One region of the Martinezella sp. CNPSo 3890 genome, then DNA from elsewhere that is predicted to be linked to it. Evidence: predicted binding sites of a transcription regulator. Region 1 holds the regulator's gene; each other region holds the start of a gene.
The links. Region 1 encodes LexA, which represses DNA repair genes until DNA is damaged. Its sites were predicted from a motif close to TGTTCNNNNTGTGTTCNG; they were not measured.

Region 1 (5,108 bases):
ACTTGCCGTCCTTGAAGAATTCGGTCGAGGCGCAATCAAGGCCGAGAGCGATTTCGTCGCCCGGCTTGTAGCCGGCCTTTTCGATTGATTTCATGATGAAGTCGAGAGCTGCCGGCGCGCTGGAAAGGCCGGGTGCGAAACCGCCTTCGTCACCGACGTTGGTGTTATGGCCCTGCGATGCCAGTTCCTTCTTAAGCACATGGAAAACTTCCGAACCCATGCGGACAGCTTCGCGGATCGAGTCAGCGCCGATCGGCAGGATCATGAATTCCTGGAAGTCGATCGGGTTATCGGCATGGGCGCCGCCGTTGATGATGTTCATCATCGGAACCGGCAGCAGGCGGGCATGAGCGCCGCCGACATAGCGGTAGAGCGGCAGGTTGGCGCTCTGGGCAGCAGCCTTGGCGACGGCCAGCGAGACGCCGAGGATAGCGTTTGCACCAAGGCGCGACTTGTTCGGCGTGCCGTCAAGCTCGATCATGATGTTGTCGAGCTGGATCTGGTTTTCGGCGTCCATGCCGCCGATGGCGTCGAAGATTTCCGAATTGACGGCTTCGACGGCCTTCTCGACACCCTTGCCATGGTAGCGCTTGCCGCCGTCGCGAAGCTCGACGGCTTCATGCGCGCCGGTCGACGCGCCCGACGGAACCGCCGCGCGGCCCAAGCTGCCATCTTCGAGGTAGACATCGACCTCGACAGTCGGATTGCCACGGCTGTCGAGTATCTCGCGGGCGATAATGTCGGTGATTGCGGTCATGATAGCTTCCTGCTCGCTGGTTTATAAATCGATTTAAATCGTCTTAATCGAAGGCGCGGAAATTACAATGGCGATCCGCGCCGCGATTTGGCACTCCTGCAGGCCCGTAGCGTAAATTCATGTCAGCCTGTTGAATGCCGGCTACGTTTCAAGCCTTGGCGATGGCGTCGAAGGCCAGCAGCTTCTCCAGAAGCCGTGGCATATCCTTCAAATAGACCATGTTTGGGCCGTCGGACGGTGCATTGTCGGGATCCTCATGCGTCTCCACGAAGAGACCGGCAACGCCGACAGCGACGGCCGCGCGCGCCAGCGTCTCGACGAAGCGGCGGTCGCCGCCGGTCGAGCCGCCCTGCCCACCAGGCTGCTGCACGGAATGGGTCGCATCGAAGATGACGGGCGCGCCCATCGCCGCCATGATCGGCAGCGAGCGCATATCCGAGACCAGCGTGTTGTAGCCGAAGGAGGCACCGCGCTCGCAGAGAAGAATATTCGGGTTGCCGCTGTCGTTCAGCTTGGCAAGCACGTTCTTCATGTCCCACGGCGCCAAGAACTGGCCTTTCTTGACGTTGACCACGCGGCCGGTCTTGGCGGCTGCAACCAAAAGATCGGTCTGGCGCGACAGAAAAGCAGGGATCTGCAGGATATCGACCGTCTTGGAAACGATGGCGCACTGCTCTTCCGTATGGATATCGGTCAGAACCGGAAAGCCATATTCCTTCTTCAGGTCTTCAAAGACTTCCAGCGCCTTTTCCAGGCCGATGCCACGCTTGCCTGACAGCGATGTGCGGTTCGCCTTGTCGAAGGAGGACTTGTAGACAAGGCCGATGCCCAGCTTGCCGCAAAGTTCCTTCAGGACGCCGGCAACCATGAACGCATGGTCGCGGCTTTCCATCTGGCAGGGGCCGGCAATCAGCGACAGCTTTGCAGTATTGGAAAAGAGGACCTTGGAGGCACCCTCGCCGACGGTGACTTCCGAATTCGTGCTCATATTATCTCCTCAAAGGCGAACAATGCGCCCTGACCGGGTGCCAACCTCGCCAATAGACGATTGTTCTTACGCGTATAGGTGACGCCGTTAGCAGTGAAATGCGACGATGTCACGGAAAGATCGCGCGTTTTGAAAAGGATTGCACGTGCTCTGAGCCCCGGATCATTCGTGCGAACAGGTAGATCATAGAATGCCTCCATTCCTTCCGGCGTCAAAATCTCCAGATCGGCATTGGCGGCCTTGATCGTCAGGCCAAAGGAATGCTCCATAATGCGCGGGCCACCGACAAGCTCCTCGAAGAAGCCGCGATAGGCCGCCGGCTTCGGCGCGCAAAGCGCTACCCGCGCGATACCAGTCACGCCGTTTTCGTGACGCTCGAGCACACTGCGGTCAGCCGGCAGCGGATTGATGCGCTGACAGCAGAAAGCGAGAAAATCCGGCGCGCGCAGATCGGCGGCGAAGGCAAGACGAAAACCGGCCGTGGTTTCCGTTCCATCCGGCATCTTCATGGGACGGGAGAAATCCAGCATCTGCCCCGCCGAAATCGCAGCTGCTTTGAAGCGCTCGTCATCCGCCACCGCGTCATCCGTACCGAATACCACGGCCGAAAAGCCATTTTCGCCGACCCGGAAGCGATAAGCCTGGTCACGAGCAACGAAAACGTTGCCATCCAAGATGCTCTTTTCGCACTGCTCCATCGATGCCACGCCCAGAGGCTCTAAATAGGTTTTATCGGCAAGGAAGACGCAAGCATTCTGCGTGCCAAAGGGATGGCGCGCATCTGGAGCCACTGTAAAACCGAGCTTGCCGAGGCGCTCGCGTGCCAGAGCGATATCGACGGTCGGCAGCACGAGATGATCCAGCGGATGCGGAGACGAAATCATGGCTTCTCCTGTTTGCTTGCCGAAGCAGATTTGCGCCCATCCCCCGCGCAATTCAAGATGGAAGCATGGAACACCCGGAGCACACGACATGGATCGAAGGCAATCTCGCAAACGTGATTGCTGATTCTCTGCCATGGCTGGCTCATGCAGCCGCGCGGCACGTTCATCCAAATGCTCGGCGCACGGGCTGAACGACAAAGTCTCGGAAGCGAGTAGAGCGGCATTTCTCTTATTTTTCTGCAGGTTAACGGAGACACAGCGCGCCGATGTTCGGAGCCGATCCATTCGCAAATGGTAATTATTTAACTGACCTCACAAGGCTTTACCGAAATTTAAGTACTTGCGGAACACATATGGAACATATAGTGTCCGTTCTGGATTTGTTTCACAGCTTTTCTTGATTCTGGGGTTCCAAGACGATGTTGACGCGCAAGCAGCAGGAACTGCTTCTCTTCATTCACGAACGCATGAAGGAATCCGGGGTTCCGCCATCTTTCGACGAGATGAAGGATGCACTGGATCTGGCATCGAAATCCGGTATTCATCGCCTGATTACGGCACTGGAGGAGCGGGGCTTTATCCGCCGGCTGCCGAACCGGGCCAGAGCGCTCGAAGTCATCAAGCTTCCCGACGCCTATAATCCGAGCCTGCAGCAGCGCCGCGGCTTTTCTCCGAGCGTTATCGAGGGCAGCCTCGGAAAGCCGCAGCCCGTTGCCCCGCCCGCTCCGTCGAAGGTGGCAAATGACGATCACAATGGCTCGGCGTCGGTGCCCGTGATGGGCCGCATCGCTGCCGGTGTTCCGATCTCGGCCATCCAGAACAATACGCACGACATTACCGTTCCCGCCGACATGCTCGGATCCGGCGAACATTATGCGCTTGAAGTTCGAGGGGATTCGATGATCGATGCCGGAATTTTCGACGGCGATACCGTCATCATCCGCAATTCGACGACGGCCAATCCCGGCGATATCGTCGTTGCACTCGTCGACGACGAAGAAGCGACACTGAAGCGCTTCCGCCGCAAGGGTGCCTCCATCGCGCTGGAAGCCGCAAACCCGGCCTATGAAACCCGCATCTTCGGGCCGGACCGCGTCAAAGTTCAGGGCAAGCTCGTTGGCCTTATTCGTCGCTATCACTAACCGGTGAATTGTCGACGACGGGTGACGCTGGCGCAATTGGCGCGTCGAATTTGCCAGTGCGCCAATCATAGGTTCGATGCCTGGTCCATGGACGCTGCGGGTTCTCGAATGCGGCTGAGATAATGGGCCTGTCTGCGGTAAATATCATTTCGATGGAGCCGGTTTTGCGCAATGTCTCACCGGTTATGAGCATCGCTCCGGAACGGCAGTGGTTCAGCCGCATTCGGATTGGCGTTACGACGATATTCGCCATATCGCAGGCTGAGGGTAGATAGGCTGCGTTCTCGATCGTAACCAGTATCGCGCCGTTTTCGAGGATGGCTGCGCACCATGCTCCTTTCTGGCAGGCGAAACTGCCCTGCATGGTACGGTCCAAGGCCTCCTCCATTGCGATACGGACCGCCTTCTGTTCTTCACTGTTCAATCGCTTATAACGATCTGCCTTGCCGATTTGTGGAAGTCGGCTGTCAGCCGGGAGCATGGTCGGAGGCTGATGTTCCGCCGCCACCAGTGCCTTTTGCCATTGTTCGAAAATGAAGGCCTGCGGTCTCTCGCGATTGGTCGCGAGTATATCGTCCTGGCGCAATGCGACCAGGACGCCATCTTCGGAGATCATCAGGTCGGGTTTCGGTACGCCAGATCCGAATGCCGCCAAGCCCATGGACAAGAGCGATAATAGCAGGCCCAGATGGCGAAGCCGGGTCCGTAATATGCTCATGATCAGGAAGCCGATAATGAATGTGGGCATCAGCCAGGCCGGCTGGCGACCGAAGGTGATGTCGCCTCCCCAACCAGCTACGGTTCTTGCGATCACGATAACGAGTTCCAGTCCCTCGCCGGTTACTTTCCAGAAAGGCCCGTCGAGACCGAGCGGCATGAGCAGCATCGCCGCCATGCCGAATGGCATGACGATAAAGGAGACGATGGGCATAGCAGCGAGATTGGCGGCGAGCCCATATGTCGCCAATCGGTGAAAATGCTCGATCGAGAAGATAGCCGTCGACGCGCCGCCGATGAACGAGGTCGACGTCACGCCTGCGAAGAAGCGCATGACGAACAATAGCGGACTTAATAGACGGACGCGCGGCAAAATGTTTTCGCGATGTCGCCGCCGCTTCCATAGCGAATAGCCCGACACCAGCGCCAGCGTCGCCGCATAGGACATCTGGAAACTCGGGCCGAGCACTTGTGACGGCGACAGTACGAGAATGACAATGGCAGAAAGTGCGACGTTGCGCAGACTGATCGATGGCCGATCGAAAAGCACGGCCACGAGCATGATCGCCATCATGATGAAGGCACGCTCGGCGGATACACCGAAGCCGGAGATGAGATAA
Region 2 (5,108 bases), on a different contig from region 1:
ATATTCAACATCTGGGGAACTCTGGATCTTCTGAATGCCTATTACATGGGCGTAACGAAAATCGGAAATCCCGGTCTCTTCGGCGCAGGCATTTATATACCGACGCTTTACGTGCCGCTGCTCCTTGTGAGTCACGTTCTCGCCTTCATCGTCCTATTGCGGACGAGATCATCAGATCAAGTGATATGACGCAGCGGCGATAACGCCTTAGGCTAGGCTTTGGCTCCGATCTCCGAAAAAGAATTGCGGATATCAATGAAGCATAAGGATGGTGACTGACGCCTTGAAACCACTATCAACTTAGAGCAACAACAAACAACCTTTCCCTCGATGGAATGCAAAGTCGAACCAGCATGTACATAGTCAAAGAATTCTCCGGCCGAAGAGTCGTTATCGGCGATAACAACGGTCCGCTCCTCGCCAGCGAAAGGGACGTGAATGACTGGATCAGCGCTGCATGGGACGCTGAAGCCCGGCTGGTGGTCGTTCCGACATCACGGCTGAGCCAGGAGTTTTTCCGGCTCTCAACCCGCATTGCCGGCGCAATCATCCAGAAATTCGTCAACTATCGTTCGCAGCTCGTCATTCTCGGCGACGTCTCCGGATGGATCGCGGACAGTAATGCCCTGCGCGATTTCGTCTATGAATCCAATAGGGGTCGCGAGGTCTGGTTTCTGCCCGATCTGGATGCGCTTGCGGAGCGCCTGCAGCAGAATGCCCAAAGCTAAATCAAAGGTCTGCCTTTATGGAAGTAACGCTTTCTCCGCCGCGACTGGAAACCGAACGGCTTATCCTGACGGGACATACGCTCGATGATTTCGAGCCGCTTGCGGGCATGTGGAGCGATCCTCTGGTCGTGAGGCATATTTTCGGCAATGTGGTCTCCACTTCCAGGGAGTCATGGATGCGGATGCTGTCCTATCATGGTCTGTGGCCGCTGCTCGGGCATGGCTATTGGGCAATCCGCGAAAAATCCTCCGGCCGCTATGTCGGCGATCTCGGCTTTGCCGACTTTCACAGGGTGATGGAACCGCCAATCAGGGGTATTCCGGAGGCCGGCTGGGCACTGGCCGCGTGGGCGCATGGCAAAGGCTTTGCGACGGAAGCCCTGGCAGCCGCCGTCGCCTGGCTCGACCAACAGCCGCGATTTGATCGCAGCGTCTGCCTGATCTCGCCCGACAATGCGGCCTCGATCCGTGTTGCCGAAAAAGCCGGCTATGGCGATCCGAAGCCAATGCGCCTCAATGACAAGCAGACACTGTTGTTCTCCCGCGCCCGTCAGCCGAAGGAATAGGGGGCGGGCAGCTTTAGCCGCACACCCGGATCGACTGGCTCAAAACGCCAGCGACTGCTGCACCGGCTTCGGCGACGCCAGCTGAACGCCTTCCAGCTCCAGCATGCGAGCCTTGGAGTTGGAGCCGCCCGGCGCGGAAAAGCCGCCGATCTTGCCGCCTGCGGCTAGAACGCGGTGGCAAGGAATGATCAGCGCCACCGGATTCTTCGCCATGGCCTGCCCGACATCGCGCGCGGCTTCCGGCCCTGCGCCAAGCTGCTTGGCCAATGTGCCGTAGGTCGTCGTATGGCCCCAAGCGACCTGTCGCGCGGCATCGTAGATCTGCCTGAAGAAGGCGTCCTGCTCGCCGAGATCGAGCGTGACGTCGGAAAAGTCGATCTCCTCACCGGCAAAATAGCGTTTCACCTTGGCGACCACTCCCGCAATCTCCGTGCTCGGCGCGCCGGGCTGCGCGTTCGGCAAACGCCGCAGAAGCAGGCGTTCGGTCGCGCCCGCATCCTTGGTCGGCAATTGAAAGCGCAGCACGCCGACCTCGTTCCAGGCGATGCCGCAAAAGCCGCCAGCGGTTTCGAAGATCAGGTAATTCTGCCTTGTCTCGTTCATGACGAAAGCTCCCGTGTTTCCACTTGTCATGAAAATCGTCCTCGGGAGCCTCGAATTCAACCCGATTCTTGCAAGGAGCGAGAATTGCCACCGTTTTGACGGCCGCCGAACGGATTCAGGGCGATTGACAGAACGGGATCAATATCCGCCGCCAGTCGGAGGCGCGTTCAGCGTCATGCCGCCGCCGGAATTGTGATCTCCCGACGTAGAGCAAGCGGAAGTGCCGAGCCCGATGAGGACGAGAAATACGGCTGAAAAGATGGCCCTGGTAAACATGGACGGTCATTCCTTGTTGGAGAGAATAGAGAGCAAGCCTCGCTTGGAATGAACAGATCAGACGGGCCTTTTATTCGATCGCATTTTTGAAACGAGGATGTCGGTATTCTGATTTATGAATCTGCCATTTGTTCTCGTTTTGTTCTTGAAATCCTTGTCGTTGAGTCATATGCTTTAGAGATCAGGGAAAAAGGAGGCAAAGCCAAGCCGGTTTTGAATGAAGCCATGCAACACATCGATCAATTATCATTTGATCTCGGCAAACCGCCAATTAATCGCAAGGGCAAAAGCCCGCCAAAACGTCGGCAAGCTCTCTACTTTGCGGCGTTGCCGGACCCGGAAATCGCTAAATTGGCTGCAGAAATGACCGTCGACCAAAGTCGGCGAAATGGATTGATGCGCACAGCCAGAAAGCATGATCTCTACCATGCCACCATCTATCCCATCGACATTGTCTCTCGCTCCCAGGAGGAAGCCACCTTCGCTGCGTTAGAGGCCGGGTCAACCATCTGCTTAAAATCGTTTCCCCTGACATTCGATCGGGCAGGCACATTCGGCAACGGCAACAACCGTCAATATGTACTCTGGTGTAGGGAGGGAAACGAGGGGCTAACGACACTCCGTCGGGAATTGGATACTGCAATGCAAAGTATGGGCTTTGAAAGCGGCATATCCACTTCGTTCCAACCCCACATGACGCTGTTTTATTGCAACCACATTCTTCCCGAAGTGATTTTGGAAGAGCCGATTGCTTGGACAGTCAAAACGTTCACGCTGGTCAACAGCTTTCAGGGCGACGGCGAGCATGGCCATGTCTGGCACTGGCCATTGCTCTGAATCTGGCGCTTACGGTTTCGGAACAGGTTCAACTGCCGCCATCACCGCGGCCACGGCATCATCGACGCTGAAGCTGCAGCGCTTGTCGACGTCGACCATGCCCGCGACCGTCATGAGATCGCGAACGCGGTCATGTACGCGGGCGAACTGGACGCGGAGGCCAGCTCGCTGCATCGCGCTGTCGAACTCCATCAAGGCGTCCATCGCCGTACTGTCGATATCGGAGCTTTCTTCCAGGCTGAGAATAGCTGCCTGCAACCCGGCTTCGTTGCGACTGCCGGACAATATCTCGCCGAAGATCGTATCGGCATTGCCGAAAAACAGGGTTTCGCCGGGGCGCCAGATGGCAATGCCCGGTATCTCGGACGCATCGTCATGCCTGCTGACATCGACGAAGTCATGGCTGTTGTTGAGCCGTCCCAATCGGGCGATATACGGGGATGCCAGGCGATGCATCATGGCGGCAAGCGAGAGCGCGATCGCCAGCAGCATGCCATTGAGAACGCCGAAGGCGAGCACGCCGACAGCGGCACCCACTGCCACGTAGAAATCGCGATGCAGACGGCGCAGGCGCAGAATGGGGCTGGGATCGAGCGCATGGGTCAGAGCCGCGATCACGACGGCGGCGAGCACCGGTTCCGGCAGAAGCGCCACCAGCTGTCCCGCACAGGCAATCAAGATCGCCAGGCCGATTGCAGCGAAAACGGTCGTCGCCCGCGTCTTCGCGCCAGCCGCCTCACTGGCGAAGCCTGCGGAAAAACCGGCGCCGACTGGCATGCCCTGAACGACGGCGCTGGCGATATTGGCAGCACCCAACGCTCCAAGCTCGCGATTGACCTCCAGCGTCTCGCCATAACGCAGGGCGAGTGCTCGCATGGTTCCCCAGGACTCAGCAAAGAGGATGAGGACCAGAGGCACGGTGAACTGTACCAGCCGCGAATAGGCGGTCCAGTTAGCGTCCGGCAGCGACGGCCATTGCGGCAGGATCTCGATGGGGCCGACCAGCTTGACGCCATGGCCTTCCAAGCCGAACAGATAGGAGGTGAAGATGCCGGCGACGAGCACGAGGAAAGCGCCGGGAATGCCCGGCAATCGCTTCAAGAGCAGCAATGCCGCCAACGCGACGATGCCGACTATGACGCTGATCGGATTCCACTGCAGAATAGCGCCGAAGAGTGCCGCCGCGTAGCTCAGGATATTCGAGCCCTGCACGGGCACGCCCACCAGAATCGGCAGCTGATGCAGGATGATGGTGATCGCCAGCCCGAGCGCGAAGCCCCGCAGGACCGGCCGCGAGATGAAACCGGTGATGCCGCCCAGGCGCAAGGCACCGGCGATGACGAAGAGAATGCCGGCGAGCGCGACGGCGACCGTGGCAAGCCCCGCCTTGATCGTGGCATCGCCCGGCACCACCGCCAAGGTGGCTGCGAGAATGGCTGCGGACGAGGATGTGGGAGAGACGATGGCAAAGCGGCTGCGGCCGAATATGGCATAGACGAGACATCCGGCGATGCCGGCGAGGATTGCACGATGCGGCGGCAGGCCGGCAATGCCTGCGTAAGCGACCGCTTCCGGCAGCATCAGTCCGGCAACCGATATGCCCGCGACCAGATCCGCCCTGTCCACCACGAACCAGCTGCTCAGCTTCGTCATCAATCACCGACCATAGGGATGGCGCATCCGTTTATGGATAGAGATTCGCGTCTGGTCTGCAACAGGAAAATGATAAGCAAAACCAGTGTGTCACGCTGCGGCGTCGCTGCCGTTACGCAACGGACAGCTTCGCTCGATGGTATCGGCGACGAAATCCATGACGGCGCGGATCGCCGGAGAGCGGCGCAGATCCGGATATGTCACGAGCCAGAGGTCGCGCGCAGGCGACGGCACCGCCACCGGCAGGCGTACCAATGCCGGCTCGCCATCGCCCAGAAAGGCGGGAAGCGCCACGACGCCGAGGCCGGTTCGGGCAGCCTCCAGCTGGCCGAAGACATCGGTGGCGCGGAACACGATCGGGCGGCCTTCCAATAGGCTGCGCAGCCAGGTCTGCTGCGTCAGATGCTCCATCGCCGCATCGTAACCGATGAACACCCAATCCTTC
Region 3 (5,108 bases), 850 kb from region 1:
ATGGACACCGGGCGTGCACGCCTTGCTGGCTGCGCTACATCGGCATGGTTTCGATGCCGCTCCGATTTCGGCTGGATATGACGAGGCCTGGGAGCGGGTAACCTATCTACCCGGGGATACTGGCGATCTCGATGACTGCATTGATATGCGCGGCGAAATGGCGCTACGGTCGGCTGCATCGCTGCTGCGTCGCTATCACGATTGTTCCCGCTTGTTCGCAAAGGACCTTGAGGCCGATCACACCTGGCAACTGCCGGCCCGCTCGCCCTGCGAGGTCATTTGCCATGGGGATTTTGCTCCCTACAATGTCGTCCTGAACGATGGCGAAGTGACCGGTATCATCGATTTCGAGGCGGCGCATCCCGGTTCGCGAATGTGGGATCTGGCCTATGCCGTCTATCGCTGGGCGCCGCTGTCCTCCAGCGCCGCCGTCGACGGAATGGACACACTTGCCGCCCAAGTTGGTCGCGCCCGCATCTTTGTCGATGCCTATGGCCTGTCCATTAGCGAGCGCGCCTCGTTGCCTGACGTCATCGTCGAGCGGCTCGAGGCTCTTTTGGCCTTCATGGAACGGGAAGCTGCCCGCGGCATCGAGAGATATCGTCGGAATCTCCACGAGGGACATGACCGCATCTACAGAGAAGATGTTGCATATATCAGAAAGCGGTCGGCTGAAATCGCCGCGGGGCTGACGGGCTGAGTGCTTAGATGACCTCTTTGCGCAAGGGGCGAAAGCTCATGCGGTGCAGCGGGCAGGGACCATGCTCCTCGATACCTGCACGATGCTGCGCCGTGCCATAGCCGGCATGGGCCGCGAAACCATAGGCCGGAAAAACGACACCAGCACGCGCCATCATTCTGTCGCGTGTCACCTTGGCGACGATCGAAGCGGCGGCAATGGAGAAGGAGCGCGCATCACCTTTGACCACGGCTTTTCCTGGGCAGGCGAGCCCAACAGGCACGTCGAGCCCGTCGGTCAGCACATAGCTTGCTGGCACGGCCAGCGCGCAAATGGCCCGCCGCATGGCATCCAGACTGGCCTTGCGTATATCGGTCGTGTCGATACGGCCGGCACTCGACGAGGCGATGGACACGGTTGCCGTCGCCAGAATTTCGACGAACAGTTCCTCACGTCTGGCGGCTGTCAACTGTTTGGAATCGTTTAGCCCAGCCGGGATGCGCTCTGGATCGAGAATAACGGCGGCCGCCACGACCGGTCCGGCAAGCGGGCCTCGGCCCGCCTCATCGGCCCCGGCAACCGGCCAATGGCCGGCACGGCGCGCAATCAGCTCCAGCTCGAAAGTGGGGACGAGCGGAACATCCTCGAACAGCATTGGAGAATCGGGTGGTGCACGGCGTGACATGCGGCGAAGCTCGCACACCACCCGATCTCCTGCAAGCCCCCGGTGGATCATGGCGGCGAAGCCAGGGGCTTTTCCAGCGGGTACAGGGAAAACCCGCAGGGATCGTCAGAGCAGCGACAGCTGCACGCCGCTGCCATCCGGCGGCACGAACAGGTCGTCGCGTAGCGCAATATTGCGGCGTGTGAGCGCGAGCCGGCGGGTCGCCATCTCGAAACGGCGGCTGATCTGCCAGGCATAGGGTCCGGCACCCTTCATGCGCTTGCCGAATTCGGCATCGTAATCCTTGCCACCGCGCATCGAGCGGATCAGCGACATGACGTGACGGTAGCGATCCGGATAATGCTGCAGCAGCCAGTCGCGGAAGAGCGGGCTTACTTCCAGCGGCAGCCGCAGGATGACATAGCTTGCCTCCAGCGCACCGGCCGCCTTGCCGGCGTCGAGGATACGCTCGATCTCATGGTCGTTGAGCGCTGGAATGATCGGTGCCACCATGATCGAGGTGCGGATCCCCGCCTCGCTCAAAGCCTGGATCGCCTCCAGCCGCCGCGGCGGCGTCGCGGCTCGCGGCTCCATGGTGCGCGCGAGCTTGCGGTCGAGTGTCGTCACCGACAGGCCTACGCGCACCAGGTTCTTGGCGGCCATCTCTTTCAGAATGTCGATATCGCGCATGATCAGCGCCGACTTGGTGACGATGGCAACCGGATGGTTCGCCCGGTTCAGCACTTCGAGAATCTGGCGCATGATCCGCCATTCCTTCTCGATCGGCTGATAGGGGTCGGTATTGGTGCCGATGGCAATCACCCGCGGCTTGTAGCCGGGCTTTGCCAGCTCACGCTCCAGAAGTTTGGCGGCATCCGGCTTGGCAAAGAGCTTCGATTCGAAATCCAGCCCCGCCGACAGTCCCATATAGGCATGCGTCGGTCGTGCGAAGCAATAGATGCAGCCGTGCTCGCAGCCGCGATAAGGATTGATCGATCGGTCGAAGGGAATATCGGGGGATTCGTTGCGGGTAATGGCCGTGCGCGGCTTCTCCACCTGCACTTCGGTTTTGAATGGCGGCAACTCTTCCCAGCTTTGCCAGCCGTCGTCGAAGGCTTCGCGCTGCTGCGGCTCGAACCGGCCGCTCGGGTTCAATCCGGCGCCGCGCCCACGCCGGCGCTCGACGTCGACCCTGAGACCGGCATCGGCGATCAAAGCATTGGCAACATCTGCCGTGTTGGCAGGCGCGAAAGCGGCCTGCCCTGCAAGGGACTGCTCGTTCATCGGTAGCTCCAGGGCGGCTCATGCCATCGCATGCCGCGTCTAAGATGATTAAATTCCTATCCGACAAATGAGAACATTGCAAGAACAAAAATCCGCGACCGTCATTTTCCATCTCATTCACGGGAGGTATTCGGCGGCGCCGGCCGTGAGAATTTTCGGCCGCTTATGATGCTTTTCTTAAACGCTCGAGCCTGAGGGTTAGGTGCTGGCAATAAATTATGCGCCGCTCTATAAATGGGCAATGTTGACGGTCATCATCGAATGCCAGGATCACGAACCCGAGCTGGCGCAGACATTGGCGGCATTGGTGGCAGGAGCGGTCGAAGGGCTGGTCAGCGACGTGGTCGTGCTTGATCACGGTTCCAGGGACGGCACATCGAAGGTGGCCGATGCCGCCGGCTGCCGCTTTTATTCGCAGTGGGATATCAAGGATATATTGCGGTCTGCGAGGGGCGAATGGTTGCTGCTAGTCGAGCCGGGCGCACGGCCGCAAGCCGGCTGGATCGATGAGATCGCCGAATATGTCTCGCTGAACAAGGTGCCGGCGCGCTTTACAGCATCGCGCGGCTATCGTCGCCCGTTTCTGAAGCGAATCGGCCGTCGTACGGCGCCGCTGGAACTGGGGTTGCTGCTTTCCAAGCACCAGGCGATCGCCGTCGCCAGGTCGGGCATGGGGCTGGCGGAGTTCGCCAAGGGACAGAAGGGCCGACGGCTTTCAAGCGAGCTCATTCCGTCCTGGGTCGCCCGCGCGGCGCGATAGGGCCTAGAGCATTTCCGCTTTTCTTCGAATCGCGAAAACGCTCCATCTTCTTGTTTTTACGCAGCTCCGGACGCAAAATCGCTTCGCACTTTTGCTGGAACTGCTCTAGCGTTCCGCAGATTCCATTTGTAAACGCGCGAATAGCTGCGATAATTTGCATGTGGCGGCACCTTATGCGTGTCGCGTCAGGCGGCCGACCATGAAGATGCCGATATCAGGCGGAACTGGTCAGCGGAACTCTCCTTTTCTGCCGGGATTTCGGCGAAAGGAGGTGCGTTATGAAACGCACGATGCTCTACCGCCTCATGGCAACGATCTTCATTGTAAGTGCAACTCTTTTCCCCGGCATTGCCGCCGCTCAGGTGACCTTGGCCTGCGCTCAACGCGTCGATATCGTCGCGTTTCTTGGCGACCATCTTTCGGAAAAGCTTTCGGCCGTCGGCAAGCTCGATCAGAGCACGATTGTTGAGATCTACGCCGCCGAGAGCGGCAACTGGACACTGCTGATGAGCGACGTATCCGGCCGGAGCTGCATCATTCTCACTGGCGATTCTTGGAAATCAATTCCTGTTCTGCCGAAGGCATGATCGACGCGCAATATCGCGTTGAGCAGAAGACCTATCTCGAGCCGGCGCCGCGCTTTAGATGCTCGTCGAGGCGCGGCATGATCTCCACGAAATTGCAGGGCATGTGGCGATAGTCGAGTTGCGCCTTCAAGATGCCGTCCCATGCATCTTTGCAGGCGCCAGGCGAACCTGGCAGTACGAAAATGAAGGTGGCATTGGCCACACCGCCGGTCGCCCGTGACTGGATCGTCGCCGTGCCGATCTTGTCGTAGGAAATGCGATGAAAGACCTCGGAAAACCCATCCATCCGCTTCTCGAACAAAGGCTCCAGCGCTTCCGGTGTGACGTCGCGGCCGGTAAAGCCAGTCCCGCCGGTGGTGATTACGACGTCGACCGCATCGTTCTTCGTCCAGGCTTCCACCTGCGCGCGGATGCGCTCCTTGTCGTCTGGCACGATGGCGCGGGCGGCAAGCCTGTGACCCGCCTCTGCAATGCGGGCAACCAGCGTATCGCCGGATTTATCGTCAGCGAGCGTGCGTGTATCGGAAACGGTCAGCACGGCGATGCCGACGGGAATGAAGGATCTTTCGTTGCCTGACGCTGCCATCATGCCTCTCCCGCGATCGTTTCGGTTACCTGGAAATACCAGTCCGGCCGCTGCTTCTGAAGCGAAGCGGCGGCGGCCGTCGCCTGTTCGATATCGTTGAAAATACCGAAGCACGTCGCACCGGAACCGGACATGCGCGTCATGATCGGCCCCTGGCTTTCGATCAGGCCGGAGAGCGCTGAAATCTCACCGCAGATTGAGCGTGCCGGCGGTTCGAGATCGTTGCGCAGGGTCTTGATCGTGTCGATCCACTCGCCGTGCCCCTGCGGCATCTGCGATGGAAACAAGAGCGGCGGATTGTCCTTGCGGGTGAGCTGCCGAAACACATCTGATGTCGAGACGCCGACAAGCGGATTGCCGAGAACCACGGCAAAGGCGGGAAATCCCGGCAGCAGGTCTATCGCCTCGCCAATCCCGCGCGCGACCAGCGGTTGGCTGGCAAGGCACATCGGCACATCGGCGCCGAGTTTCAAGGCGATGGTTTTGACCGTCGCCTCCGGCAGGGTAACGCGCCATAGCCGCATCAGCCCGCGCAAGGTCGCCGCCGC
Region 4 (5,108 bases), on a different contig from region 1:
CTCCGAGGAAACGCCCGCCTTCATCGCGAAAAGCCTCATCAGCCGGCTGAAGCAATATGCCGAGACGCTGAAGACGCCGTTCTTCGGCGCGCTCGTCGATTATGCCGAAGAGGGCAATCATCTCTGGACCTGCCCCGGGCACAATGGCGGCATCTTCTACAGCCGCAGCCCCATCGGCCGGGTCTTCATGGAGCATCTCGGCGAAGCGGTGTTCCGCGACGACCTCGACAACTCCGTGCTCGATCTCGGCGACCTTCTGACCCACGAGGGACCGGCTCTCGCCGCGCAGAAGGAGGCGGCCAAGATCTTCGGCGCCGAAAAGACCTATTTCGTGCTGAACGGCACCTCCACGTCCAACAAGGTCGCGCTCTCGGCCCTCGTCACCGACGGCGATCTCGTGCTGTTCGATCGCAACAACCACAAGGCCGCCCATCACGGCGCGCTAATGATCTCGGGCGGCATTCCGATCTACCTGCCGACCAGACGCAATCTCTATGGCCTGATCGGTCCGATGGATTTCGCCACCATGGACGAGGACGCGCTGCGCGAGCGCATTCGCACCCATCCGCTGGTAAAAGATCCGGAAGCCTACAAGAAGCCGCGTCCGTTCCGCGTCGCGGTCGTGGAGCAATGCACCTATGACGGCACCATCCACAATGCCGAGATGATCCTCAAGCGCATCGGACATCTGTGCGACTACATCCTTTTCGACGAGGCATGGGCGGGCTTCATGAAGTTTCACCCGCTTTATGCCGGGCGCTTTGCCATGGGCCTTTCGGACCTCGGCCCCGATGCACCCGGGATCATCGCCACGCAGTCGACCCACAAGCAACTCGCAAGCTTTTCGCAGGCCTCGCAGATCCACATGAAGGATAGGCACATCACCGGCCAGAAACGCCGCGTGGAACACCGTCGCTTCAACGAAAGCTTCATGCAGCACGCCTCGACCTCGCCCTTCTATCCGTTGTTTGCCTCGCTCGACGTCGGCGCGCAGATGATGAAGGGCCGTTCGGGCGAAGTGCTTTGGGACGACACGATCCGCCTCGGCATCGAACTGCGCAAGAAAATCCGCGCCGTACGGCGCGAATTCGAGGAGAAGGAACATCGTCCCGAACGCCGCTGGTTCTTCGAGCCCTTCGTGCCGGATCGGGTCGCGATTCCTGATGTGGCAAGCCCCGGCGCTGTGCACGATGTGCCTTGGGAGAGCGTCGCGACCGATCAACTCGCCACCAATCCCGCCTTCTGGCACCTGACACCCGATGCGGCATGGCACGGCTTTTCCGGCATGGAGCCGGGTTTCGCCATGACGGACCCGAACAAGCTCACCCTGCTTACCCCCGGCTTTGATCGAGCGACTGGAAAATATACGGACCACGGCATTCCAGCGCCCATCGTTGCGCAATATCTGCGCGAAAACCGGATCGTCGCGGAAAAGAACGACCTCAATTCGCTGCTCTTCCTGCTCACACCCGGTGTCGAAGCCAGCAAGGCCGGCACCCTGATCAGCGGCCTTGTCGCCTTTAAAAAGCTTCATGACGACAACGCGCTGCTGGAAGAGGCCATTCCGGAATTCTATCGCCGCCGTCCCGGCCGCTATGCGGGCGTGCGCCTGCGGGATCTTTGCGCTGACATGCACAATTTCTTTCGTCAGGCCGATGTCAGCGCCCTGCAGACGAAGCAATTTTCCGCAGAACACCTGCCGCCGATCGCCATGTCGCCGCACGATGCCGCGCGCTGCCTGGTGCGCAACGATGTCGACTATCTGCCGATCGACGCCATTGCCGGCCGCATCGCGACGACACCCTTCGTCGTCTATCCCCCGGGGATTGCAACCATCGTGCCCGGCGAGCGCCTGACGGAACAGGCAAAGCCCATGATCGACTATCTCAAAATGTTCGAAACCTGCTTCAACACCTTCCCCGGCTTCGAGGTGGAGATCCAGGGCCTCTATCGCGAGATCGATGCATCCGGCAAAATCCGGCTCTATACCTACGTTGTCGCGGAATAGGCTTGGAAATTCAGGTTCGGACATGAAGCAGGATAAAACAATCATCGTTCGCCCATCCCGGGAGAGCGACGTCGATGCCATGCTGGCTATCTATCGCCGTCATATTCACCGCGGGGTCGAAGCCGGGGTCGATGATAGCGACACGCCGCAGCCGGACGATCTGCGCGAACGGCGCAAGAATTTGAAGGACCGCCGCTTTCCGCATGTCGTCGCGATCGAGGGTGAGAAGGTCGTCGGCTATGCCTATGTGGTGCTGTTCCGGAAGCGCCCGGCCTATCGCTATACCGTCAAGCATTCGATCTATGTGCATCACGACCATGTCGGCCAGGGTGTCGGAAGCCTGCTCATGCGCGGACTGATCGACGCCTGCGCGGCGGCCGGCTTCCGACAGATGATCGGCTATATCGACGCGGACAACGTCGCTTCGCTCGCCCTGCACGAACGCTTCGGCTTCGTTCGCGTCGGCCTGCTGCCGGCTGTTGCCTATCGCTACGGCCGCTGGGCCGATACCGTGATGGTCCAGCGCTCGCTCGGTCCCGGCTCAACCACGCAGCCGCCTCCGCCGCCGCTCTCCACCCGCTGAAGCAGAAGGACCTGTTGTCGGCCGTAACACAACTCCGTGCTTAGACTGGATGCCGCATCGGGGCCGGCAGGAAGCCCAAAACAAAATCTATGACCTTCGACGAGGACATTTCGCAGGGCTTGAGGGTGAGGCTTGCTGCGGAGAGCATATAGAGATTGAAACTGACGACATCGGTCCCGCCAAGCTCCTCGCCATAGAGCCAGATCCGTTTGCCGTCGGCCGATCGCTTGACCGTCACACCCCAGGGGCGACCTTGAAAATGCCCCTCCGAATAGCCGTCAGGCAGCTTCGCAAGCGCATGTTCGAAGCCCGACAATTCGGCGGGCAGCAGCTGCGACGCGCCGTCGATCATGGAGCCAGGCATTCGTCACATATGCCGCAGCCGTCTTCGTCCATCTTCCTCGCCGACCGCAGCCTGCGGCAGCACAGACACGCGGTGCCGTCGGCTCGGGATTCCTCGTCACGCTCGGGCGGGAGGATCTCCATAAGCAAGTCGGAAAGTGCATCGGTAGCGATTTGGCCCATCTCAAGGCTCCGTATTGGGGGACGGACAAGAGATAAGAAGCCTTGCGCGCATCTCAAGGTACCGTTTGCGGCATGGCTGGCCTGCGGCAATTTCCTCGCCTCTCCCTAGCAAGACAACCGAGCCGGTTTGATATCGTCATCGAGGATGATATGTTCCGCATTTGTTTCAGCTTCCGCAATAACGGACCGCGCTGAACCTACTGTGTAATGACCGAGACCGCCATGAACGACACCAGCTCGACCCCTGTCCGGAAGATCATCCATGTCGATATGGATGCATTCTATGCATCGGTCGAGCAGCGGGACAATCCGGAGCTGCGCGGCAAGCCGCTTGCGGTCGGCGGGTCGGCTGCACGCGGCGTCGTGGCGGCCGCAAGCTACGAGGCCCGTGCCTTCGGCGTTCACTCGGCGATGCCTTCGGTTACCGCAAAACGCAAATGTCCGGACCTGATTTTCGTGCCGCCGCGCTTTGACGTCTACAGGGCGGTGTCGCAGCAGATCCGCGAGATCTTTGCCGAATATACTTCGATGATCGAGCCGCTGTCGCTCGACGAGGCCTATCTTGACGTCACCCAGAACCACAAGGGGATGGAAATCGCCACCGAGATCGCGCTGGAGATCCGGACCAAGATCAAGCAGGTCACCGGCCTCAATGCTTCGGCCGGCATTTCCTACAACAAATTCCTCGCCAAAATGGCAAGCGACCTCAACAAGCCGAACGGCCAGGCAGTCATTACGCCAAGGAATGGCCCGGCCTTCGTCGAAACGCTTCCCGTCAAGAAATTCCATGGCGTCGGGCCGGCGACAGCCGAGCGGATGCACAAATATGGGATCGAAACCGGACTAGATCTGAAATCGAAATCGCTCGCCTTCCTGCAGGAGCATTTTGGAAAGGCAGGCCCTTATTTCTACGGTATCGCCCGCGGCATCGACGAGCGCCAGGTAAAGCCGGACCGGGTTCGCAAATCCATAGGCGCAGAAGACACATTCGTTGAGGATATCGACGATCTAGAGCTGGCGACGGCGGAACTGCGGCCGCTTGCGCAGAAGGTTTGGCGCTACTGCGAAACAGGCGGTTTCAGCGCCAAGACGGTGACCGTGAAGATCAAATATTCGGACTTTACCCAGGCGACACGCAGTCGGACAAGCTCCCTGCCGGTCGCCGGTGTCGGCGCGGTCCTGGATACCGCGTCGGCGCTTCTGGCAACCGTCCACCCGTTCACGCGGCCAATCCGGCTGCTGGGCATCACGCTTTCGTCTTTGACGAACGAAGAAGCCGGCGATGGGAGCTTACAGCCCCAGCTCGATCTCGGCATCTGAGGGATGCTGATCCTCAGCGGTCACAATGGCTGTCTAATCTTTCCGCCGAAAGCAGCAGAAACGGACAACCGCGGCCATCAAAGCGAAAATCATCAAGGCCAGAGCCGCTCCTTCAGCCAGCCCGCCTTTTCACGTCGATATCGCAAGCGATGGTGACGGCGCTCTGAATCGCCCTGCCAGAATTCGACCTCATGCGGCATGACGATGAAAAGCGCCCAATTTGCAGAAACAAGATCGGGCTCGTCCCGCAACCGCCGATGCTGCAGTGCCAATGCATCATCGAGCTCCTGCGACGAACCCAGAACCTCGCTCTGCCGCTTGGTCAGGGCAATCGCCTTGGCGCCCGGCGCGCGTGCACGGAAATCGGCATGGCGCTCATGCGCCTCGGCCTGAAACGCCATTCCGCGCAATCGCACCTGCCGTCCGAGCTGCGGCCAATAGAAGGTGAGTGACACAGAGGGATTGGCGGCAATCTGTCGGCCCTTCGGCCCCCTGCCTGATGTTGCGAAGTGCCAGCCACGCTGGTCGAGGTTCTTCAGGATGAGAACACGAGCATCCGGTGCGCCATCCTCGTCGATCGTGGAAAGCACCATGGCATGCGGCTCCTTGATATCACCCTCGATGGCATCGCGCAGCCAGTCGGAAAACAAGTCTCGCGGATTGTCAGGTGTC

Region 2: the regulator LexA is predicted to act here: its motif matches at 2,303-2,320, upstream of AC13RC_RS28945 (2'-5' RNA ligase family protein).
Region 3: the regulator LexA is predicted to act here: its motif matches at 2,697-2,714, upstream of AC13RC_RS01485 (PA0069 family radical SAM protein).
Region 4: the regulator LexA is predicted to act here: its motif matches at 3,268-3,285, upstream of dinB (DNA polymerase IV).

What each region holds. Positions count from the first base shown of each region.
Region 1 is NZ_JBXSOR010000001.1:1,150,558-1,155,665, reverse strand. It holds gene eno (phosphopyruvate hydratase) at 1-757, opposite strand, end outside; gene kdsA (3-deoxy-8-phosphooctulonate synthase) at 906-1,745, opposite strand; gene AC13RC_RS05680 (VOC family protein) at 1,742-2,629, opposite strand; gene lexA (transcriptional repressor LexA) at 3,049-3,771, shown strand; gene AC13RC_RS05670 (ComEC/Rec2 family competence protein) at 3,752-5,108, opposite strand, start outside.
Region 2 is NZ_JBXSOR010000019.1:1,595-6,702, reverse strand. It holds gene AC13RC_RS28970 (hypothetical protein) at 1-189, shown strand, start outside; gene AC13RC_RS28965 (DUF4180 domain-containing protein) at 354-728, shown strand; gene AC13RC_RS28960 (GNAT family N-acetyltransferase) at 746-1,294, shown strand; gene AC13RC_RS28955 (methylated-DNA--[protein]-cysteine S-methyltransferase) at 1,334-1,897, opposite strand; gene AC13RC_RS28950 (hypothetical protein) at 2,036-2,173, opposite strand; gene AC13RC_RS28945 (2'-5' RNA ligase family protein) at 2,399-3,010, shown strand; gene AC13RC_RS28940 (SulP family inorganic anion transporter) at 3,020-4,663, opposite strand; gene AC13RC_RS28935 (LysR family transcriptional regulator) at 4,754-5,108, opposite strand, start outside.
Region 3 is NZ_JBXSOR010000001.1:305,142-310,249, forward strand. It holds gene AC13RC_RS01475 (phosphotransferase) at 1-700, shown strand, start outside; gene rnhB (ribonuclease HII) at 705-1,364, opposite strand; gene AC13RC_RS01485 (PA0069 family radical SAM protein) at 1,470-2,627, opposite strand; gene AC13RC_RS01490 (glycosyl transferase) at 2,869-3,387, shown strand; gene AC13RC_RS01495 (hypothetical protein) at 3,666-3,974, shown strand; gene moaB (molybdenum cofactor biosynthesis protein B) at 4,006-4,560, opposite strand; gene AC13RC_RS01505 (4-(cytidine 5'-diphospho)-2-C-methyl-D-erythritol kinase) at 4,560-5,108, opposite strand, start outside.
Region 4 is NZ_JBXSOR010000002.1:16,664-21,771, reverse strand. It holds gene AC13RC_RS06300 (Orn/Lys/Arg family decarboxylase) at 1-2,008, shown strand, start outside; gene AC13RC_RS06295 (GNAT family N-acetyltransferase) at 2,031-2,591, shown strand; gene AC13RC_RS06290 (hypothetical protein) at 2,632-2,955, opposite strand; gene dinB (DNA polymerase IV) at 3,339-4,436, shown strand; gene AC13RC_RS06280 (pyridoxine/pyridoxamine 5'-phosphate oxidase) at 4,529-5,108, opposite strand, start outside.